DNA from 3 places in the Photobacterium makurazakiensis genome. Region 1 is predicted to be linked to each of the others. Evidence: predicted binding sites of a transcription regulator. Region 1 holds the regulator's gene; each other region holds the start of a gene.

Region 1 (8,225 bases):
TGTCCTGTAACCAATTTAATGTCAACATGATGATCATGAATATTTTTCAACTTCAAATTGCAAAAACTTCAACATCAGTAGATAGCAAAAAACCTGCTGATAGCAGGCTTTTTCAATTATTCGCTCACAGCTAATATCATTCACTACAAAGATAGTAAAAAGTACTAATTATGACTGGCTATCTATTTTAACACCGATAATATCGCTACTGCGAAATTGCTAAAGCATCGTTGCTAAACGGTTAATGTCAGAGAGTAAAGCGCCAGCCGTTACATCACGTCCGGCTCCCGGCCCACGGATCACCAATGGGTTGTCACGATACCATCGACTTTCAATGGCAAAGATATTGTCACATGGTAATAAATTAGCCAAAGCATGCTCTTGTGGCAAAGCTTCTACCCCTACAACAGCATTACCGTGGCGATCAAGACGAGCCACATAACGTAATACCTTGCCTTCTTTCTGCGCTTTGGTTAATCGCTCATACAACAGTTCATCCAACGCTGAAGCCTGTTCAAAAAAACCGTCCAACGTTAAGTCAGCTAGCTGCTCTGGCACCAATGTTTCCACTTTTACCTGCTCAGGTTCAAGTGGTAATCCAGACTCTCTTGCCAATATCACTAACTTGCGCATCACATCACTGCCATCAAGGTCGTGACGAGGATCTGGTTCGGTTAACCCTTGTTGCCAAGCTAGTTCAATGAGCTGTGAAAACGGTAGCGAGCCATCGTACTGCTGAAATAACCACGACAATGTACCGGAGAAAATACCAGACAACGCAATGATTGAATCACCACTTTCTGATAAATCACGTACCGTATGGTTAATCGGTAACCCAGCCCCTACCGTCGCGTTATAGAGCCAATTACGGCTACTTTTTGCAAATGCATCAATGACCCGATGGTATTGCTCGCCCGATGCAGAGCCGGCCACTTTATTAGCGGAAATCAGATGAAGACCACTTTCTGCGATTTGCGGATAACGTTCCGCCAACACTTGGCTCGCCGTAACATCTAATACAATCACATCATCATAAGAGTGAGACGCTAGGGTTGATAGCCACTCATCACCTTGATACTCAGTGGCTTCATCATCATAAGCTGATAAGGCGTTGGTTGGTTCGATGCCAGAAAAATCAATCCAGCAGCGGCGGCTATCGACCACCCCGACCAAAGTGAAGCTCATACCATGGCGTTTTTCTAGCTGCGCCTTTTCTGTTTCAAATAGCTCAAGCCAACGGCTACCGATATTGCCCTTTCCGCACAGTACTAAACCAATCCGTTTCTGTGCTTGGAAAAGGCTTTGATGTACCTGCTGGATCACATCGTCGGTATTGGCCAGTCGAAGCACCGCAACTAGGCTCAACCCCGAATCAGACTCTGTTGTGAACTCAACAGGTTGTGCTTTTAATTGCTGGTTGAAGCCATAACAATGCACGGCATTATTCACCACACCGGCACCGACAGCCGCAACCAATGAAAAGCCATCACGTAAGCGCAGCTCTGCCGCAATACCACTGTCTTGCAGTAAAGCCAGCACGCTATTAACAACCTCAGCAGTATAGGCGAGCTGAACCAAGCCTTTATCCGGCGCAGTCGACTGCGCAAGTGGCAATAACTGAGCTCGTTGCAGGGTACGTTCAAGTTCAACCACAATGGGCTCAAAATCATGAAAACGCGCAATATCAAGCTCAATCAGACAGACATCATCGAGCGAGGTAACGATCTTCGCTCCCCGACCAGAAGCCAGTACCCGCTCAACACGTGTAGATCCCGATTCAGGCTGATGACTACAGCGCAAGGTTAAGTCAATCGCACTTTGTGCCACTGGTTGTAATGTTCGGCTATGCAATACTGGCGCCGCTAAACGAGCGAGTTCACTTGCTTCATCTAAACGAAGCAATGGCAGTAGGCAGGCATCAACAACTTTTCGTGGATCGGCACTGTAAACCCCTGCAACATCACTCCAGATAGTCACGCGCGAGACTTCCGCCAAGGCACCAATCACCGTTGCCGAATAGTCAGAACCATTACGGCCAAGCAATACGGTTTCTCCGGCGATGTTTTGAGCCATGAAACCTGTGATAACAATACGGTTCTGGCAATGCTGAGCTAGCTTGCTTTTAAGCAAGGGCCATGACAGTGCACGATCAACTTCAGGTTGTGCCGCTCGCTCAGCCCGTAAAAATGTACGCGAATCGAGTGCCATCGCCGTCATTTTCTGCTGAGTTAACAATGCTGCCAGCAAGCGCGCTGACCATAGCTCACCATGACCGAGCACGTTCGCAACATCCGTCTCTGTCAGTGCCTGTTCACCAAGACGCGCAAGATCTGCAAGCTCAAGGTGTAGCTGAGTCAACAAGTCATCAGCTGCACCATCATGTAGCAAGCTTTCAATCAAGTGCTGCTGAAATTGGCGTAATGACTGTAATGTTTCATGGGCTTGGCGGCCATCTTTACCCAGCAACTCGATCCATTGGATCAGGTTATTCGTGGTTTTGCCTGCCGCTGATACCACCACTAAATCATTCTCACCAGAATACTGATTGAGGATATCAACAACGCGACGATAACATTCAGGATCAGCCAGACTACTACCACCAAATTTATGAAGTTGGCGTACTGCTAGTTGAGTCATTACACTGCCTCCGTCACTTTCTTAAATGCTTGGTCAAGATCCGCAATCAGATCATCAGCATCTTCCAGACCAACGGATAAACGCAATAAAGAAGGCTTCAAGCCCGCTTCTGCCTGCGCTTCATCCGACATTGCACGGTGAGTCATGCTGGCAGGGTGACAGATCAAACTTTCAGTACCGCCCAGCGACTCTGCCAGTGAGAAAAACTTCAGCCCGTGAACAAACTCTTCAAGCTGCGAGTAGGTTCCTGCTATCTCAAAGCTCAGCATTGAACCAAAGCCTTTTTGCTGCTTAAGCGCAATATCATGACCAGGGTGTTCAGGCTGGCTTGGGTGATAAATTTGTCCCACAAGCGGCTGTTGTTGTAGATAAGCCAGCACTTTGGCGCTGTTTTCTTCATGCATCCGCATTCTTGGTGCAAGGGTTCGTAAGCCTCGCAGTGTCAAATAAGCATCAAACGGTGCGCCCGTTGCACCAATGCAGTTAGCCCACCAAGCAATCGTCTCGGCCTGCTCCGCTTCTTTTGAGATCAATACACCACCGACAACATCTGAATGGCCATTGATGTACTTGGTTGTTGAATGGATCACAAAATCAGCCCCTAGTGCAATGGGCTGCTGAAGGATTGGTGATAAGAAAGTATTATCAACCGCAACCAATGCGCCTTCTTGCTTTGCTGATTCACACAATGCTGCAACATCTACAATTCGTAGCAATGGGTTAGACGGTGTTTCAACCCAAACCAGTTTTGGCTTTAATGCCAATGCTTGAGCCAAGGCCTCAGGGTCGGTTTGATCAACAAAACGGACCTTAAAGTCACCTTTCGTCGCTCGCGTATTAAACAAACGATAAGTACCGCCATAACAATCGTGTGGGGCAATAACCAGATCATCTGGGCCAAGCAAGGCTGATGCGAGTAAGTTAATTGCAGCAGTACCACAGCTGGTTACCACGCCACCCGCGCCGCCTTCGAGCTCTGCCAAGGCATCGGCGAGCATGTTACGGGTAGGGTTACCAGAGCGAGAGTAATCATATTGTGGAAGCTCACCCAACCGAGGAAAGCTGTAGGTTGATGTCAGGTAAATCGGCGGCACAACGGCATTGTGCTGAGAGTCTGACTCAATGCCAGTACGAACGGCTATAGTGGCAAGCTTCTTATCACTCATATTACTTTCCTTGTCGGGGCGAGCCCCTGCTGCGAATAACGTTTATGCAACAACATAACCATATTTGCAAAAGACGTCAACACTTCTAGACGTCTACATGTCTTTGCTTATGGCAGTAAATCCGGCTAGAATTCACTCCTATCATATTTATTCAATCAAACATCGCTGAGAAGGTTAACAATGGCAGAGTGGAATGGCGAATACATCAGTCCATACGCGGAACACGGTAAGAAAAACGAACAAGTAAAAAAAATTACTGTTTCGATTCCATTGAAGGTGCTTAAAATTTTAACTGATGAGCGAACTCGTCGTCAGGTGAATAATTTACGCCATGCCACCAACAGCGAGTTGCTATGTGAAGCTTTCTTGCACGCATACACGGGTCAGCCCCTGCCGACCGATGAAGATATCCGTAAAGATTGCCCTGACGACTTGCCAGCCGAAGCAAAAGCGCTGATGGAAGAGATGGGCATTAAGTACGAAGACATTAACGAGTAAGCCTCACTTTTCTCGTCAACAAAAACCAAAAAACCAGCCTGGGGCTGGTTTTTTATTGGTCAGGTAATCTAAAGCAGATTAACTTTCCATATAACCGACAGGCATCTCGATTCGAGCTACACCCGAATCAATCGCTGCTTGCGCGACTGCCTTCGCAACGCGTGGTAGCAAACGTGGGTCCATCGGTTTTGGAATAATATAGTCGGTGCCAAACTCTAGTTTATCGACACCTGCCGCTTTAACCACTTCCGTAGGTACTGGCTCTTGGGCTAGTTCACGGATCGCTTTTACCGCAGCCAATTTCATTTCATCATTAATTTCACTCGCACGCACATCCAATGCACCGCGGAAAATGAATGGGAAACAGATAACGTTGTTTACCTGATTCGGGTAATCAGAACGGCCTGTACCCATAATTAAATCATCGCGAACGGCATGGGCCAGTTCTGGTTTGATTTCTGGATCAGGGTTTGAGCAGGCAAAAACAATCGGCTGATCCGCCATGAGCTTAAGCAGTTCTGGCGCAAGCAAATCTGGACCAGATACACCGACAAAGATATCAGCACCTTCGATAACATCTTCTAATGTGCGCTTATCAGTATTGTTGGCGAATAGTTGCTTATATTCATTAATGTCGTCACGACGCGTATGGATCACACCTTTACGGTCAAGCATGTAGATCTTCTCACGCTGTGCGCCACACTTGATCAATAGCTCCATACAAGCAACCGCAGCCGCACCAGCACCTAGACAAACAATCACAGCTTCGCTAATTTCTTTGCCTTGAAGCTCAAGTGCATTAAGCATGCCCGCAGCCGTTACAATCGCAGTACCGTGCTGATCATCATGGAAAACCGGTACATGACAACGCTCAATCAAACGCTTTTCAATCTCGAAGCAGTCTGGGGCTTTGATATCTTCAAGGTTGATACCACCGAAGGTGTCAGCAATGTTCGCAACGGTATCAACAAACTCATCGATCGTACGGTGTTTAACTTCGATATCAATCGAATCTAGACCAGCGAAGCGCTTAAACAATAGCGCCTTACCTTCCATGACTGGCTTCGATGCCAATGGGCCTAAATTACCAAGACCAAGGATCGCAGTACCATTGGTGATAACAGCAACCATGTTGCCCTTACCCGTGTACTTATAAACATTCTCAGCATTCTGTGCGATTTCACGAACTGGCTCAGCCACACCTGGGCTATAAGCGAGAGCAAGATCTTCTACAGTATTAGCTGGCTTAGTGAGTTCAACGGCAATTTTGCCTGGTACTGGGTAGGCATGGTAGTGCAAAGCTTGTTGGCGAAAATCTTCAGACGACATAGTGTTCGAAATCCTGACTGGAAGTGACTTTATTTAATAATTTAGAGGTAAAGCATATTCTATAGCAGCACAAAATCCTAGCATCGAACATCTGGTCATGCCATTAATTCCCGAGCGGAATAGTCAAGTAAAGACAAAAGTGGTCAATAACTATCAATTTCATCGCTTTCAATCACGGAATATAATCGCACAGTTAAACCTATACAGAGTTATTCGTGCAGTCTTTTTGATTCAGGGCGATATAAATTAATGCATCAGCATGCACTTGATTATAAAGATACTAGTAGAAAATTAAGCAGAGATTGGTCGAGGGATGTTCAGTCTTATAATAAATAGGCATAAAAAAGGGACGCCGTAGCATCCCTCTTCTTTCAACATTTTCTGCCAATTACTTGGTAGAAAGAGCACCGAAACGCTTGTTGAATTTGTCGATACGACCACCAGTGCTAACCTGACGCTGCTTACCAGTGTAGAAAGGGTGACACTTATCGCATACATCAAGGTTGATGTCTTTGCTCATAGTAGAGTTAAATACGAAAGTGTTGCCGCAAGAACAACGAGCGTTAACTGCAGTGTACTGTGGGTGGATACCTTGTTTCATGGGATAACCTCAAAAGTAAGGCCGTGTCGCTCTCCCGATCCAAAGCCGGGCACCACACGTCGTTAATAATAATAGTGTAACGGCAGCATAGCCAATACACCGAATTCAGGCGGCGTATAGTAATCAATCATCCTCCCCAGATCAACAGATACGCTCCTTTTTTCACCGCTTTGCTGCTAGCGGCTTAGCAAGGTACACTTCTCTATCTTAGTACATGCGGATTCTGCGGTTAGATATGACGCCCAATATAGCCCGAGTGGCTCTTCCTGTTCCCCTTGATAAACAGTTTGATTATTTAATCAAACCCGAGCAAGCACCCGTCATTGGTGGACGAGTCAAAGTCCCTTTTGGGCGTCAGCAATTGGTCGGCATTGTCATCGCTATTACAGATCGCTCTGACTTTCCGCTCGCACAACTCAAACCACTTTATGCGGTATTAGACCACGCTCCGTTGTGGCACCCGCCACTGTTCAAGCTCTTAAATTGGGCGAGTGGCTATTATCAATTCCCGCTTGGCGATACGTTGGCAAACGCTATGCCTGCGCTGCTCAGAAAAGGGCGTGAAGCAGCACCATCAAGCCTGAAAATGTGGCATTTAACGGCTGCGGGGCAAGAACAGCCGATCACGGCCTTGAAGCGCGCGCCACGCCAAGTACAGGTGCTCAATGCGTTGCGCCAAGGCAAAGTCAGCCACGAAGCCTTGCTGGCAGAAGATATCACCACAGCAACCCTCAAGACCTTGAGTGACAAAGGCTGGATTGAAAGTGTGGAAGAAAAACCAGTTAGCCGTCACTGGCAGAAGCAATTTGCCGTCACTGAAGAGAAACCCAAGCTCAATGAAGAGCAAGCATTAGCCATTGCAACCGTGAATGCCAACCCTGAGTTTGGCTGCTATTTATTGGAGGGTGTGACGGGTTCCGGTAAAACCGAGGTTTATCTGAACCTGCTTGAACCTGTGTTAGCCGCAGGTAAACAAGCGTTAATCCTAGTACCGGAAATTGGCCTAACACCGCAGACCATCAACCGCTTTCGTCGTCGATTTAATGTACCACTTCAAACCATCCACTCAGGGCTTAATGACACCGAAAGGCTATCAGCATGGTTAGGCGGTCGAGATAACCAAGCAGGGATCATTATCGGGACACGCTCGGCACTGTTCACCCCCTTCGCCAACCTTGGGATCATCATTGTCGATGAAGAACATGATGCATCTTATAAACAACAAGATAGCCTGCGTTATCACGCCAGAGATCTTGCTGTTATGCGTGCAAATCGTGAAAACATTCCGATTGTATTAGGCTCTGCCACCCCTGCACTTGAAAGCCTGCATAATGCCAAAACCGGCAAATATCACTACCTGACACTCACCCGCCGCGCAGGGCAAGCGCAATCGGCACGCCACGGGGTGCTGGATGTTAAAGGCCTTTATTTAGATGCTGGCCTCTCAGCGCCGTTGATCGCCAGAATGCGCAAGCACCTTCAAGCTGGCAACCAAGTCATGTTGTTTCTCAACCGGCGCGGCTTCTCACCTGCGATTATATGCCACGAATGTGGTTGGTTAGCGGAATGTAAGCGCTGTGATGCCTATTATACCTTTCACCAGCAAAGTGGAGAGCTGCGCTGCCACCATTGTGCCACCCAGCGCCCTATCATGCCCCAATGCGGGCATTGTGGTTCGACACAACTGAATGCTGTTGGGGTTGGCACCGAGCAACTTGAGCAACAGCTCGCGACACTGTTTCCCGAATTCAAGACAGTGCGTATCGACCGCGATAGCACGCGGTTAAAAGGCAGCCTTGAAAACTACCTTGAAGCCATTCGCAAAAATGAATACCAAATTTTGATTGGCACGCAAATGCTCGCCAAAGGGCACCATTTTCCCGATGTCACTCTTGTTAGCCTCATTGATGTCGACAGTGCTTTGTTCAGCAATGACTTTCGCGCATCTGAACGATTGGCTCAGCTGTTTATCCAAGTGGCGGGACGAGCGGGTC
Region 2 (8,225 bases), on a different contig from region 1:
CCAAGGGGTTTTTACGGACTCCACGAAACACTTGAATGGTGTTTGAGAAACTAGTTAGATTTTCCCAGATTGCTATTTACTGCCCTGAGGTGGTGAATAAACAGAATTTGCTTGGCGACCATAGCATTATGGACCCACCTGATCCCATGCCGAACTCAGTAGTGAAACGTAATAGCGCCGATGGTAGTGTGGGGTTTCCCCATGTGAGAGTAGGACATCGCCAGGCTTTAAATTTAGCTCTTTATCTGTTTAAAGATGAAGACCAAATAAACAAAGCAATATAAGTAAGACTTTGTTTATTAAAATTATTTGCTGGTATGGCTCAGTTGGTAGAGCGCACCCTTGGTAAGGGTGAGGTCCCCAGTTCGAATCTGGGTACTAGCACCATTAATTTTTTCAGCGACAATAGCACAATGGTACCACCTGATCCCATGCCGAACTCAGAAGTGAAACGTTGTTGCGCCGATGGTAGTGTGGGGTTTCCCCATGTGAGAGTAGGTCATTGCTGAATACCCTTTCAAAACCCAGCCTTCGGCTGGGTTTTTTCATATCTAAAGCATAAAATATTATGAATTATTTTCATGCACCTACCATAAACCCCAATTCTTTTTATCTTCTTTCTCTTGCGTCATTGAATAAACTTCTATAATTTTATTTAGAAATCTGGACGTCTAAACATCTTATTGTATAAATGAGAATGGACCGTTCGGTGTAATGTTTAAGGAGTAAACTAAGATGCCGATTAAAATTCCTGACCAACTTCCAGCTACGGATATTCTACTGAGTGAAAATATCTTTGTGATGTCAGAAGCTCGTGCTGCAAGTCAGGAAATTCGTCCATTGAAGGTTCTATTATTGAATTTAATGCCGAAGAAAATCGAAACAGAAACACAGTTTCTGCGTTTATTATCAAATAGCCCCTTACAGGTAGACGTTGAGCTATTACGGATTGATAATCGACCAACAAAAAATACCCCAACAGAGCATCTAGATACTTTTTATCGTCAATTTGAGATGGTTAAAGACCGCAATTTTGATGGCCTGATTGTGACTGGAGCGCCACTAGGCCTTGTTCAATTTGAAGATGTACTGTATTGGGATGAGATCCAAACGATCATGAATTGGGCTAAACAGCATGTTACCTCAACATTGTTTGTTTGCTGGGCCGCCCAAGCTGGGTTAAAGCTGCTTTACGACTTACCGAAACGTACACGAAAAGAAAAGCTATCGGGCGTGTATGGCCACCGTACTCATGATTGCCATCATCCTATTCTTAGAGGGTTTGATGACACTTTCTTAGCGCCTCACTCGCGCTATGCTGACTTTTCAGCTGAATACCTCAGTGATCATACCGATTTAGATATATTGGCAACCTCAGAACAAGCCGGGGTGTATTTAGCTGCAACCAAAGATAAGCGTAATGTGTTTGTAACTGGACACCCTGAATACGATGTTGAAACTTTACATAATGAGTTTATTCGAGATCGTACTGAAGGGATGGAGCCAACAATTCCTGTTAATTACTATCCTGATGATAATCCAGATAACCCACCGATAGCGAGTTGGCGTAGTCATGGCCACCTATTATTTTCAAATTGGCTAAATTACTGTGTGTACCAGCAGACACCGTATGATTTAAATTTATTCTCTGAAGCTAATTTTACAAAAGAAGAATAATATTAACGCCTTAAATTGGTAAAGGCTTAATTTAGGAAGGCTTAACGTCATAGAACCCTACATGAACGGGCTCTACTGACGAGAAAAAAGACCTGCATAGCAGGTCTTTTTTTGTGTTGATTGTCTGGACAGATAAAAGCGGGAATAGTTAAAGATTAAACTTTTAATTATTGTTTTGAGCTTCCCATGCTTTTGCTTTATGAATGAGTGACGTGATCGTCGATCCTTGAACGAGTATTGAAAATACGACGACCGAGTAGGTCATTACGAGGATAACTTCACGAACATCAATGTTTTTATCTGGTATTACCATGACGCCTGCAGGTATTGCCATCGCCATTGCCAATGCAAGGCCACCACGTAAGCCTCCCCAAGTAAGGATTTTTACTGATAGTGGATTGTAATCGCGGTAGCGCTGGAAGCCTAAGTAAGACAGTTTAACGCTTAAGAAACGGCTGAATAGTACCAATGGTATAGCGATGACCATCAATATCCAATCTTCTTGATGGAAACTGAACTGCAGCATACTCATACCGATAAGTAGAAATAATACGCCGTTTAGGAACTCATCGACTAGTTCCCAAAAGTGGTCAAGGTGATCTTCACTCTCTTTGGAAAAGCCGATGTAGCGTGTCCAGTTACCAATCATGATGCCAGATACAACCATAGCCAATGGACCTGACACATGGATCACATCAGCAAACACATAGCCTGCTGTTGGGATACCTAATGTCAGTAGTAGCTCCATTGAATGATCATTGGTTGAACTGATTAAGTAATGGAAGATAAGGCCAAGTGCGAAACCGTAGGCGATCCCCCCAATTGCTTCTTGCAAAAACAGTTGCCCAACACCTAAAACGGTTGGGGCTTCAGCGCCAAAAGCAATGGTAAACAGGGTAACGAAGATGACTAAGCCAAAGCCATCATTAAACAATGACTCTCCCTCAATTTGAGTGGAGATACGTTTTGGTGCATCGAGGTTCTTAACGATTGCTAATACTGCGATTGGATCGGTTGGGGAAATCAGTGAGCCAAAGAGTAAACAGTAAATTAAATCTAACTGGATACCGATTACCTGGCAGATCCCCCATAGTGCGAAGCCAATAAAGAACGTTGAAAATAATGTAGCAGCCAGTGCTAATGTGGTTATTTCCCACTTCTGATCTTCAAGGTGTGGCAATTTAATGCCTAGTCCACCAGCAAACAGTAAGAAGCCAAGAATGCCTTTCAGCAAAAAGCTTTCAAAGTTGATCTCTCCGAGTTGCTCGGCTGCAATATTTTCTAAATGAAACCAACCATTTTGACCAGCAATGATAATGCCTAGGGAAAGAATCAATGCCCCTGCTGTAATGGCAATTGTTGTCTGCATTTTTCCTATCTTACTGTTAACAAATGCAATCAACATTGCAGCAGCAGCTAGAAAGCATAGGGTGCTATAGACGGACATCTAAACCTCACGGGTTAATAAAAAGAAAGCGTTAAATTGTGTCAAAATATAAATGTATCGTAGTGTGATAGCTATAACTATTTTTAATCTCTGCCGTCATTATTTAATCAATCAAAAAGGGCTTTAGACGTCTAGATTTCCATTTTTGCTATGGTAGGATGTGAATAAGCTGTAAAAATTGAAAAGGAAGTAATGCGGTGTTGACGAGCAAGGATTTACTACATAAGCGTATCGAAGAGCATATCCTGATCATTGATGGTGGCATGGGCACCATGATCCAGGGCTATAAACTCGAAGAAGAAGATTATCGCGGTGATCGTTTTGCTAACTGGCATAGCGATTTAAAAGGCAATAATGATTTGTTGGTGCTGACACAGCCTCAGTTGATCAAAGATATCCATGCTTCTTATTTAGAAGCTGGTGCAGACATCCTTGAAACGAATACTTTTAATGCCACGACCATAGCAATGGCCGATTATGACATGGAAAGTTTGAGTGCTGAAATCAACATTGAAGCTGCTCGTATCGCCCGTGCTGTTGCTGATGAATGGACCGCTAAAACACCGGATAAACCACGATTTGTTGCTGGCGTACTTGGCCCGACGAACCGCACTTGTTCTATTTCACCTGATGTGAATGATCCTGGTTTTCGTAATGTCAGTTTTGATGAGTTAGTAGAAGCCTATTCGGAGTCAACACATGCCTTAATAAAAGGCGGCTCAGATATCATTCTTATTGAAACGATTTTTGATACGTTGAATGCAAAAGCCTGTGCGTTTGCCGTGGATACGGTATTTGAAGAATTAGGTTATGCTTTGCCTGTTATGATCTCTGGCACGATAACGGATGCTTCTGGGCGAACGTTATCAGGGCAAACAACAGAAGCCTTTTACAACTCTTTACGTCATGTTAATCCGATCTCATTTGGCCTGAACTGTGCTCTTGGACCTGATGAGCTACGTCAGTATGTTGAAGAGCTGTCACAGATCTCTGAATGCGCGGTATCGGCGCACCCTAATGCTGGTTTACCTAATGCATTCGGTGAATATGATCTTTCGCCTGAAGACATGGCTGAGCATATTCAAGAATGGGCTGAAAGTGGGTTCCTGAACTTAGTGGGTGGTTGCTGTGGTACGACACCAGAGCATATCCGTAAGATGGCAGAAGCTGTCTCTGAACTACAACCTCGTCGCCTACCGACTTTACCAAAAGCTTGTCGCCTTTCTGGACTAGAGCCGCTAAAAATTGAAAAAGATACGCTATTTGTCAACGTTGGTGAACGAACCAATGTAACGGGCTCTGCGCGTTTTAAGCGGCTAATTAAAGAAGAACTCTACGATGAAGCGCTAGAGGTTGCCCGTCAGCAGGTGGAAAACGGCGCTCAAATTATTGATATTAATATGGATGAAGGAATGCTCGATGCAGAAGCCTGCATGGTGCGATTTCTGAATCTATGTGCTTCTGAGCCTGATATCTCGAAAGTCCCAATCATGGTCGACTCCTCTAAGTGGGAAGTGATTGAAGCTGGCCTTAAATGTATTCAAGGCAAAGGGATCGTCAATTCCATCTCGCTAAAAGAAGGTAAAGATAAGTTTATCGAGCAGGCGAAACTCATTCGCCGCTATGGTGCAGCTGTGATTGTCATGGCCTTCGATGAAGTGGGGCAAGCAGACACCCGTGAACGCAAAATAGAAATATGTACCAATGCTTACCGTATTTTGGTCGATGAAGTTGGCTTTCCACCAGAAGATATTATTTTTGATCCAAATATTTTTGCTGTGGCAACGGGCATTGACGAACACAATAACTATGCCGTTGATTTTATTGAAGCGGTTGCTGACATTAAACGCGATCTGCCACATGCCATGATTTCAGGTGGTGTCTCGAACGTCTCTTTTTCGTTCCGTGGCAATAATTATGTGCGTGAAGCGATACACGCCGTTTTCCTTTACCATTGCTTTAAACATGGCATGGATATGGGGATCGTCAACGCCGGTCAGCTAGAAGTTTACGACAATGTACCTGATAAACTGCGCGAAGCAGTTGAAGACGTTGTACTGAACCGCCGTGATGATTCAACAGAGCGCCTGTTGGATATTGCTGCGGAATATGCCAATAAAGGTGTGGGCAAAGAAGAAGATGCCTCTGCTCTGGAGTGGCGAACTTGGCCTGTTGAAAAGCGGTTAGAGCATGCGTTAGTAAAAGGCATTACTGAATTTATTGTTGAAGATACCGAAGAGGCCAGACTGAATGCCGAGAAACCACTAGAGGTCATTGAAGGGCCTTTGATGGATGGAATGAACGTAGTTGGTGACTTGTTTGGTGAGGGCAAAATGTTTTTGCCTCAGGTAGTTAAGTCTGCGCGAGTCATGAAGCAAGCAGTGGCACACTTGGAACCATTCATTGATGCAGCTAAACAGGCTGGTTATACCAATGGTAAGATTTTACTCGCCACCGTAAAAGGCGATGTTCATGACATCGGTAAAAATATCGTTGGGGTCGTATTGCAGTGTAATAACTACGAGATCATTGATCTAGGGGTTATGGTGTCATGTGAAAAAATCCTTAAAGTCGCTAAAGAAGAAAACGTTGATATTATTGGCTTATCGGGATTGATCACACCATCATTGGATGAAATGGTACATGTTGCTAAAGAGATGGAGCGCCAAGGCTTTGAATTACCACTGCTGATCGGTGGTGCTACAACGTCAAAGGCACATACTGCGGTTAAGATTGAGCAAAATTATCATCAGCCTGTCGTGTATGTAAATAATGCTTCTCGCGCGGTTGGGGTATGTAGTTCATTGCTGTCAGATGAGCGACGCCCTGCGTTTGTCGAAAAACTGGCGCTTGATTACGACCGAGTTCGTGAGCAGCATAGTCGTAAGAAGCCTAGGACTAAACCGGTCACATTAGCGCAAGCACGGGACAATAAAGTCGCTATTGATTGGGCTAACTACACGCCGCCAGCACCGGCTAAACCGGGTGTGCATGTATTCGATAATTTTGATGTTGCGACATTACGACGTTATATAGACTGGACTCCATTCTTTATGACCTGGTCATTAATGGGTAAATACCCTGCTATTTTGCAGCATGAAGAAGTGGGTGAAGAAGCACAGCGTCTCTTCAAGGATGCAAATGCGCTACTTGATAGAGTTGAAGCCGAAGGGTTGTTAAAAGCCCGAGGCATGTGTGCATTGTTACCAGCGAGCAGTGTTGGCGATGATATCGAGGTTTATACCGACGAATCTCGAACCCAAGTTGCAAAAGTTTTGCATAACTTACGTCAACAAACTGAGAAACCGAAAGGCTATAACTACTGTTTATCTGATTATATCGCCCCGAAAGAGAGCGGTAAGAAGGATTGGATAGGTGCGTTTGCGGTGACTGGTGGTATCGGTGAGCGTGAACTTGCTGATGAGTATAAAGCGCAAGGTGATGATTATAATGCCATTATGATCCAAGCGGTTGCCGACCGTCTCGCAGAGGCTTTCGCTGAATATTTGCATGAGCAGGTGCGTAAAGACATTTGGGGCTATGCGATTGATGAGAACCTTTCCAATGATGATTTGATCAGGGAAAAATATCAGGGGATCCGTCCAGCGCCTGGTTATCCAGCCTGTCCTGAGCATACTGAGAAAGGTAGCCTTTGGGAGCTATTGAATGTTGAAGAAACCATTGATATGTCTTTAACCTCTAGCTATGCAATGTGGCCGGGTGCATCTGTTTCTGGTTGGTATTTCTCACATCCGGATTCGCGCTATTTTGCGATCGCTCAGATCCAAGAAGATCAGCGTGATAGCTATGCAGATCGTAAAGGTTGGGGCTTGTTGGAAGCTGAGAAGTGGCTTGGTCCAAACTTGCAGTGATCTCGTGGGTACATAGATGAGAAAGGCGCTCTTTGAGCGCCTTTTTTGTATCGTAAGGTTGAACTTTTAGTTATTCGAAAAGCTCTTTGTGCAGTGCCTTAATCACATCTTTTGAGTCGCTAGTTTTAACAAGGAAGCAAAGGTTGTGCGGGCTCGCGCCATAGCAAATCATACGTAGATTATAATCTTCGAGGGTATTAAATACCTGCTTAGCCGAGCCTTTAGTTGCACTCATCTGGTTACCAATAAGTGCTACAAGGCAAAGGTCCTGTTCGACTTCAACGCGGCATAACTGACTAAGGGCTTCAATCGCGGCATCGGGTAGGCTTGGTGCACCGCCGCTGGTATCGGTTTGATCGAGCGTCAAAGATACGCTGACTTCAGAGGTCGTGATCAGATCGACAGATATTTTATGCTCAGCCAAAATACGGAATACTTCAGCGAGAAAACCATAGGCGTGAAACATATTTAGGCTGGTTAAAGTAACCATCGTTTGATTGCAACGTAGGGCAAGGGCTCTAAATAACGGCGCTTCTGAAACACTTTCTCTTATCCAAGTTCCACCTTTTTCTGGTGCTTTTGATGATCCAATAAAAACGGGGATCTGCTGGCGAACTGCGGGTAGTAACGTTGATGGATGGAGAATTTTTGCACCAAAATTCGCCATTTCAGAGGCTTCGCTGAAGCTGATTTCTTGAATCGGCTTTGCATTGGCAGCAATGCGTGGATCAGTACTGTACATGCCTGGGACATCGGTCCAAATCTCAAGAGTATCTGCACGTAATGCTTCTGCGATAAGGGCGGCACTGTAATCACTACCACCACGACCAAGAGTTGTAGTGTTGCCAAGTGCATCGGATCCGATAAAGCCTTGAGAGACAACAATGCTATCGGCCAGCAGTGGTTGTAGTTGGGTCTCCGCCAGTTGCTGGATTGTATTGATATCGGGAATAGCCTTACCAAATTGGCTATCCGTTCGCATGACTGGGCGAATATCGAAACGCTGTGCGTTAGCACCCATTTCAATCAGAATTTGGCTGAAGAGGTGAGTAGAAAGTAGCTCACCGTGTGACACTAGTTGATCAGTTAACGCTTTAGAAGGCGCAGTCGCTGCTTGCTCAGCAAGAGCTGCAACGTTATCAAGCAACAACGCGATCTCGGCAGAAACGCTGTCGGGCTGTGACAGGTTGTTGATAATTGTTTGATGGGTTGCTTGAAGTTGCTGTAGC
Region 3 (8,225 bases), on a different contig from region 1:
CCTGAATACTCAATCGGTTGTCATTATTTTATGTTCACATGTACTACACCTTGATATATAGTAACAATGAAAAATAAAAACACCGTTCAATTAAAGTTATATATTGACCAGTTTACATTCAGGAAAAGCATGTTTAACTGGTAATCTAAGCATTATCATTGGGAATCAATTATGATAAAGAAACGTTATCTTGCTGCATTAGCAATGCCCGTTATCCTTGCAGCTTGTGCATCTAACGATACACCGGTAAACAATATGACAACTGACGCTGATATTGCAACTCATAACTGGGTACTTACTAAAGTAGATAATAAAGCAGTCGAGCTTCCTGAGCCATTTAAAGCGCCAAACCTACAGCTAACTGCAGATCTGAATGCGAATGGTCACTCTGGCTGCAACCGTTATTTCGGCCAAGCCGAGCTACAAGACGGTAAGCTGCGCATTGAAAAAATGGGAATGACTATGATGGCTTGTCCTGAACCAGCGATGGAAATGGAGCGCCTGATGAGCGCGACATTAATGGATTGGAGCACCGCAGACGTTGCAGGTAATCAATTAACGCTAACTGGTGCTGAGCACTCATTGACGTTTACTCGCTCTGCAGCAGAGTAAGCACAGCTCCCCCCTATTTTGATAAACGCCTGCATTGCAGGCGTTTTCTTCTTTTATTATCCCTGCAGATAATACAAAAATAAAACCTTCTATAACTAGCACAGACCAGCAACTGTTTCCGGCAGAGGTTTCGCAACCTTCATCGCTCTTACGCAGTTTCGTCCTGAATTTTTGGCTTGATAAAGAGCCACATCGGCATGATTAAACATTGAGTCTATGGTTTGATCAGTAAGGGTGTATAACGTTACAACCCCAATAGAAACGGTTACCACGTCAGATACTTTTGAACCTGAGTGTGCAATTGCAAGACGCTCTATCACCTGGCGGCACTGCTTGGCGACAACCTCACCATTTGTTGTATTTGGTAAAATAATGCCAAACTCCTCACCACCGATCCTTGCAAGCATATCTGCAGGACGCTTTAATACTCGCTCCAGCTCACCAGCAACGATGCGCAAACAACGATCACCAGCCTGATGACCATAGGTATCGTTAAACGCTTTAAAGTAATCAATATCAATTACCATTAATGCTAATGGTCGACCATCACGGCTTGCGCGCATAAATTCTCTTTCTAAACTTTCATCAAAGTATCGTCGATTCGCAATACCGACCAGTACATCGGTTTTGGTCAGCCTTTCCAATTTTTTATTGGCTTCATCAAGTGCTTTATTCTTTACATCAAGTGACAAGAGTATTTGATGATTTCGCTTCATTATAATAAAGCCATAAAACATCGATAAGCCGAACACTAATACCCCAACCGCAAACACCATCAATGGCAGCTTGGTTCGTTTTGATGTGAAGTACAGTTTAGTTGGGATAGCTTCAAATACCCACCTTCGCCCACCATCTTCAAGCACTGACTTTGAAACAATAAATTGATTCTCTGGCATCAGGTGTTCAGAATCTGTCAATTTATTATTAAAAAGCACTTTATTTGCATCACTTGCTCCCACATCAATTAGCTTAAAAGCCATGCCTTTCGTCTCTGCATCTTGCAATGTATTCGCTAGAATATCAGTAAGATTATAAACGCCCAGCACAAATCCAAGTAACGATTCTCGGCGCTTTTTCACTGTTTGAGGAGAGACAGTCTCATACACTGGCAACAAGATCAGTAAACCAAAGCTTGCTGATTCAGTACCGGATTGAACCAATTTTACGCCTTCTGATATTTGTATTTTGCCACTATCTGTTGCACTCACGATAGCATTAAGACGAATCGCATTTGATCCCAAGTCAAACCCAATAGCTGCTTCATTGCCATTTACTGGCTCAACATAATAAACCGGGTAATATTCATTACGAACGGAAGCTGTGACCATTTCACCAGAGGCAACACGCTCGGTAAATTTAAAATTCGGTACTCTTACGCCAGCTTGTTGTTCAAAGGTTTGCCGTTGTTCTTCCGTTACTCTTGGAATCCACTCTAATGCTTGAATATTCTGATGCCGTAAAATTGAGGATTGTGCGATGCTTGAAAATGCACTTGGCTCAAGGACCCCAGAGTTATCAAATGCCACTTTAATACTGTGTAATACTTCTAAATGTAATGCGATTTCCTGCGATAACGCATCAACTTTTTCTTGAGTATCAGACTCAAACTGTCGCTGAATATTTGAGGTTTCAACTTGATAAAAAAGTTTAAAAAGCACACACAGCAAGATCACCCCAGTGAGTATCGTGCATGTAGTGATAAAAAAAAGCCTACGATCCATGATGACCTTAATTGTCTATCTTTATCGTTTAATTAAAGACAATATTTTTTAATTTTCAAATACCTAGAACTCACTATCACATTGTTCGACGCAAAACTGAGACATTGGTTAAATTATTCTCGTTAATAATACTTTTTTTTGCTACCTAGCTACAATTGAATTGTATGCAACACACTTCCACCATTTGCTAAGGTAAGCCGTTATGAACAAGTTAATATTATTATCAGCTGTTGTGTTTTCTTTTTCTTCACAAGCATTTGAATTACAAGGAAGGGAAGATAATTATCATATTTCTGAGCAGAACGTGAAATATATAAAATCTGATTATAAACCGTCATTTAATGATATTCAGGGGCAAAGAGAAACAACCGATTTTCCAAAGCTAGACCCCAAATACACACCTTCAAATTACAAGCCATCATTTGATGATATTAAAGGGCGCTCTTAACGATTCTATTTTATAAATTGATCGATTTATGTCTATTCGAATGAATAATACCAAATAAAAAGAGCGCTAAGCGCTCTTTTTATTTATTCCATTCGCCAACACTAGTATTGACTGACTACTTTCAAACTAAACCGCTTTAGCTTGCCATTGTTTGCGTAACACTTTTGCGGCTTTGACCATATTGGTTAATGCATTTTCTGTTTCTTCCCAATTGCGGGTTTTTAATCCGCAGTCTGGGTTGATCCACAAGCGCGCGGCTGGAATCAAAGTCTCTGCTTTTTCTACTAAATCAACAATTTGCTCAACCTCTGGAATATTTGGTGAATGAATATCATAAACACCTGGCCCAATTTCATTCGGGTAATCAAATTCTTCAAACGCTTTCAGTAATTCCATATCTGAGCGTGACGTTTCAATCGTGATCACATCAGCATCTAAAGCAGCAACGGCTTTAATGATATCGTTAAATTCGCTGTAGCACATATGAGTATGGATCTGCGTTTCTGGCTCTGCACTTGCTGCTGAAATCTTAAATGCTTTCACTGCCCACTTTAAGTATTCTTGCCACTCACTGGCTTTCAGTGGTAAGCCCTCACGAATTGCAGGTTCATCAATCTGAATGACTTTGATGCCTTTATGTTGCAGATCCGCCACTTCATCCCTTAGCGCCAATGCAATTTGGTTTGCTATCGCTTCACGGCTTAAATCTTCACGTGGGAATGTCCAGCCCAGAATAGTTACAGGACCAGTCAGCATGCCTTTTACTGGTTTATCAGATAATGATTGCGCATAGCTTGTCCACTCAACAGTCATCGGCTTTGCACGATAGATATCCGAGACAATTACTGCAGGCTTAACACAGCGAGAACCGTAGCTTTGAACCCAACCAAAACGCGTGACGGCAAAACCTTCTAACTGCTCTGCGAAATACTCAACCATGTCATTACGTTCAGCTTCACCATGGACCAACACATCTAAATCAAGACGCTGTTGGCGTTCGATGGCATCTGCAATATGGCTTTTCATTGCCATGGTGTAATCTTGCTCTGATAGTCGTCCCGCTTTGAAATCACGTCGCTGAGTACGAATTTCCGTTGTTTGAGGAAATGAACCAATCGTCGTGGTAGGCAGTAATGGTAAATTTAATGACTGACGTTGTTTTCTTGCTCGTTCATTATATGGCAACTTACGGTCAGCTAAGGCATCGCTTATTGCTTGAGTTCGTAGGCTTACTGCTTTGTTATTAACACGTTCACTGATTGCCCTCGCCTTAATTGGCGCACTGTAGCGTACACAATCATCAATGGCGATTTGGTTTCCATCCAATGCTTGAGCTAGCAGCGTAACTTCACGGCATTTTTGCTTCGCAAACGCTAACCACTGACGAACTTCTGGATCGAGTCCTGTTTCTAAGTCTAAATCAATCGGGGTATGAAGTAATGAACAAGATGTTGCCACCCACAATCGTTCACCTAACTGTGCTTTTATTGGGGTGAGTGCTTCAAGTAATGCACTAACATCTGCACGCCATACATTTCGCCCATTAATCACACCCGCTGAAAATACCCAGTTATCAGGTAAAGCATCTGCCACCGTTTGAAGCTGTCTTGGTGCTGAGGCTATATCGAGATGTAAACCATCAACCTTTAATGATGTTATACGGTCTAGATGGTGGGTAACGTTATCGAAGTAAGTCGTCAATAACAGCTTGGTGCTTCCGTGTAGTACTTGATAAGCAATCTTAAACGAGTCAGCCCACGCTTTAGGCAACTCTAACGCCAATATCGGCTCATCAATCTGAACCCACTCAACACCCAAGTTAGCCAGTTTACTCAGTATTTGTTGGTAGGCTGTTAGTAACCTTGGTAACAACGAGAGACGATCGAAACCCTGTTCTTTTTCTTTACCTAGCCATAAGTAAGACACGGGGCCAAGCAGTACAGGTTTTACTTTGTGACCGGCTTTTTGTGCTTCAGCAACTTCTTCAAACAATTGCTGCCAGCTTACCTTAAACTCATCATCCGCACTGAATTCCGGCACAATATAATGATAATTAGTGTTAAACCACTTCGTCATATCAGATGCTGCACACGCACAACCTGTTGGTGCCTTGCCACGAGCAACACGAAATAGCGTATCGAGATCAGGAAAACCAGTCCGGTGCCTTTTAGGTACATGTCCTAACAGTAGGCTTGTTCCAAGCACGTGGTCATACCATGCGAAGTCACCCACCGAAACATACTCCAAACCGGCACCAGATTGATCACCCCAATGACGGTGACGTAACAAGCTACCCACTTCTTTTAATTCAGATTGGCTGATTTCTCCACGCCAGTATTTCTCTTGTGCAAATTTTAATTCTCGTTGGCTACCAACGCGTGGGTAGCCAAGAATGTGTGTGGTCGTACCCGCGGTTTCTGCAGTGTCTTTTTGTTCTATTATCGTCATCGTGATTTCTCTCATCCATGTCAGCGGTATTCCGCGTTGATGTATAAACAATGACCTACAGCCGAATCATGAGCAATTTCTAATACTTAATGATTAGCATGAAATATATTCATAATTATTAGAATCGAAAAAACAATAACACTTTAGCCGTCTAGATGTTTACACATCCAGCAATACACAGTACATTGGCACAAAGATAGGTTGCATACTCAACCTGTAGACAGACATTGAAGCGGATCTTCAGCTGCCTCTTTCAATCAACAACAAGGATGAATTTGCAACGATGATTGAAATAAAACACCTTAGAACGTTATCAGTGTTACGCGACACGGGCTCACTAACGGCAACCGCAAATACGTTGTGCTTAACCCAGTCAGCGCTTTCACATCAGTTAAAAGATCTGGAACAACGCCTTGGCGGCCAGCTATTCTTACGGAAAACCCGCCCAGTGAAATTTACGGCAGAAGGACAAATACTCCTGCGCCTTGCTGATGACCTGATCCCAAGAATAACCAAAGCAGAACATGAATTAGCCAGCTTAAAAGAAGATACTAATGGACGTTTACATATGGCCATTGAATGCCATTCTTGTTTTCAGTGGCTCATGCCTGCGTTAAAAGAATACCAAATACACTGGCCTAGTGTGACGCTCGATTTCTCATCTGGATTTGGTTTTGAGCCGATACCTGCCTTATCCGCAGGTGAATTAGATCTTGTTATTACGTCAGATATACAACCACGTAATGAAATACATTTCGAACCCTTATTTGATTTTGAAATGCGACTCATCGTTTCACCACAGTCACATCTTGTCGATAAAGAATATATAAGCCCTGAAGATCTACTTGATCAAACCATGCTGACCTACCCCGTACAGAAAAACCGCTTAGATGTGGTTAAACACTTTTTACAACCTGCTGGTATTGAACCGAATCATTGGAAACAAGCTGACAACACCCTAATGCTCATTCAAATGGTCTCGGCAGGGCTTGGTGTGGCCGCATTACCCAATTGGGCCGTTTATGATTATGCCCGTCAGGGACTCATTGTGAGTAAGCCACTTGGTGATGGACTATGGCGTCGTTTGTTTGCAGGAGTTCGAGCCTCAGAGCGAGAAAGGCATTACTTAGCGGCATTTTTTGCTACAGCAAAACAGCAATGCCAAACGCATTTAGAAGGGATAAAGCCTGCATAGTCGCAATTAATTACTAATTGCGACTATTTATATTAAAGAGATGAGACTATTTAAATTGATTATTGATGGGATCGTAGTGGTAACCCAGCGATTCCATTTTTTCATTTAACTCGTTGAAGTCGAGTTCGTATCGACTCACGAGCTCTTCAACCGTCGAGCATTCAAGACGCAGCCTTTCATTAACGATGCCCAGCACAATGTTTCCATCCATGCTCAACAAGTTATTGATCTCCATACCTACCTCCTTGATACCAATTAACCAAATATTGATAATCAATATAAGCATAGTCAGAGTTAAGCTGATTGAAAAAATCCGCGTCACATATCTTACTTTTCCTCTGCAATGTAAGAAGCCGAGGTAAGGTTAGACAAGCGCGATTTGTAGGCTCGCTGAAACAGCCATAAAACAAGCTGCAACAACAAGTTGCCACTTATTCACGACTTTACCTGTTAGTAAGTGCATCGCCCACACCAGTAAAGCACATACCATTAAGAGTAATGAGCCTATTACATTGCTGGTTAATTCGCTTAATGCTGCTTCACTCAATGAAGAAGACAACCATAAAATACACAACACGCTTAACATCGCGCTGGCAAACCCGGCGAAAGGCAGTAATCGATGAAATGCCTGTAGGCGAGTACGAGCTTGCGTTAATAGTAAATGCGCAGTCAGTGAGCCAAACAATACAATGGCACAAAGGCTCAATGCTGCACCTTGCAGCGTTAATACTGATAATAAACCTAACCAAGCAATAAACGCTAGCGCATCGGCCGCATAGAAAACCTTTAGAGGGCCAGCATCACGGGTTTTGCCGGTTTTAACTTTCAATGTGAAATAACCAAGCGCTACCATAGGTAAAACTGCAAGTGGCTGAGATATAGACGCAATAAGCCAACCAATAATCAGTACTGGTAGCGTTTTGTGTACTCGACCACGTTGCCCTGGACAGATATCGCCCTTAGTAAGAACGAGAGTCAATATAAGCTGAGCGCCAAGCAGCGCAGGAATAAGAAACATAACACCTGTGTTCATAAAACGGGTTCTTTACTATTTGTCGGCCAATTAATATGGTGCTGATAATAGCAAGTCCCGCTTACGATACCAAATCAAGTACACCCAAAAGGCAGCACCATACTGGCTATGCTTTTTTAGCATTATCCTCTGTGCATATTAACTTACTGGATCAGTATCACTGAAATAAGTTGTACTCTATAGGATAATGATGAGTCATAGTTTACACATCCCATTAATTACGGCAGTGAATGGGATTTTTGTACTAATATCGATGGAATCGATATAAGCGAGAATAATGCACGAAACACCGAACCAGATAATACGTTCTATAAAGCTATACATCCCTGATTTATGGAGTGCGGATGCTCATTCAAACAGCTTTCGCAATACCCGCAGTGGTTACCTTTGTAGCAGAGTGAGTATGCTGGGTTCTGTATGGGGAATACTTGTACTCGCTTGGCTACCTTTTGACTTGGCTTTTCTCCCCGAGCATCACAGTTACCCTATTATTTTAGTACGGACACTACTTGGTATATCACTTCTTATCCTTGCTAAATATAATCATCAAGTCACCTCGCTAAAGCATTCTAGGTCTTCCATAGTTCTAATGGTCATCTTAATGAATGCTTTTTACCTTTACAGTATGTGGGTGCTTGATTTTCCAACGGTTTACAGCGGCTATCTTTATGGTTACACGCTACTCCCTATCATTCATGTTGCCATGTTGACCGTGCTGCCGGTCACCCTGAAAGAGAGCCTGAGTTTACTCACTATAACAGCAATGAG

Evidence for each region. The regulator MetJ, encoded in region 1, represses methionine synthesis genes. The targets are predictions, from matches to a motif close to TTAGACNTNTANANGTCTAA.
Region 2: a site for MetJ is predicted at 3,248-3,267, ahead of metH (methionine synthase). Genes of this name have one in related genera too.
Region 3: a site for MetJ is predicted at 5,373-5,392, ahead of metE (5-methyltetrahydropteroyltriglutamate--homocysteine S-methyltransferase). Genes of this name have one in related genera too.

Annotation. Positions count from the first base shown of each region.
Region 1 covers NZ_JAKJSJ010000013.1:150,025-158,249, reverse strand. The annotation lists gene L4D09_RS06300 (bifunctional aspartate kinase/homoserine dehydrogenase II) at 220-2,637, opposite strand; gene L4D09_RS06295 (O-succinylhomoserine (thiol)-lyase) at 2,637-3,803, opposite strand; gene metJ (met regulon transcriptional regulator MetJ) at 3,984-4,301, shown strand; gene L4D09_RS06285 (malic enzyme-like NAD(P)-binding protein) at 4,380-5,630, opposite strand; gene rpmE (50S ribosomal protein L31) at 6,019-6,231, opposite strand; gene priA (primosomal protein N') at 6,467-8,225, shown strand, end outside.
Region 2 covers NZ_JAKJSJ010000014.1:143,940-152,164, reverse strand. The annotation lists rRNA gene rrf (5S ribosomal RNA) at 111-226, shown strand; tRNA gene L4D09_RS07250 (tRNA-Thr) at 312-387, shown strand; rRNA gene rrf (5S ribosomal RNA) at 396-511, shown strand; gene metA (homoserine O-succinyltransferase MetA) at 736-1,677, shown strand; gene L4D09_RS07235 (cation:proton antiporter) at 1,841-3,124, opposite strand; gene metH (methionine synthase) at 3,322-6,996, shown strand; gene lysC (lysine-sensitive aspartokinase 3) at 7,067-8,225, opposite strand, start outside.
Region 3 covers NZ_JAKJSJ010000017.1:101,676-109,900, reverse strand. The annotation lists gene L4D09_RS08870 (META domain-containing protein) at 172-612, shown strand; gene L4D09_RS08865 (diguanylate cyclase domain-containing protein) at 708-2,270, opposite strand; gene L4D09_RS08860 (hypothetical protein) at 2,536-2,781, shown strand; gene metE (5-methyltetrahydropteroyltriglutamate--homocysteine S-methyltransferase) at 2,908-5,229, opposite strand; gene L4D09_RS08850 (LysR substrate-binding domain-containing protein) at 5,513-6,424, shown strand; gene L4D09_RS08845 (DUF4250 domain-containing protein) at 6,471-6,659, opposite strand; gene L4D09_RS08840 (hypothetical protein) at 6,789-7,457, opposite strand; gene L4D09_RS08835 (GGDEF domain-containing protein) at 8,059-8,225, shown strand, end outside.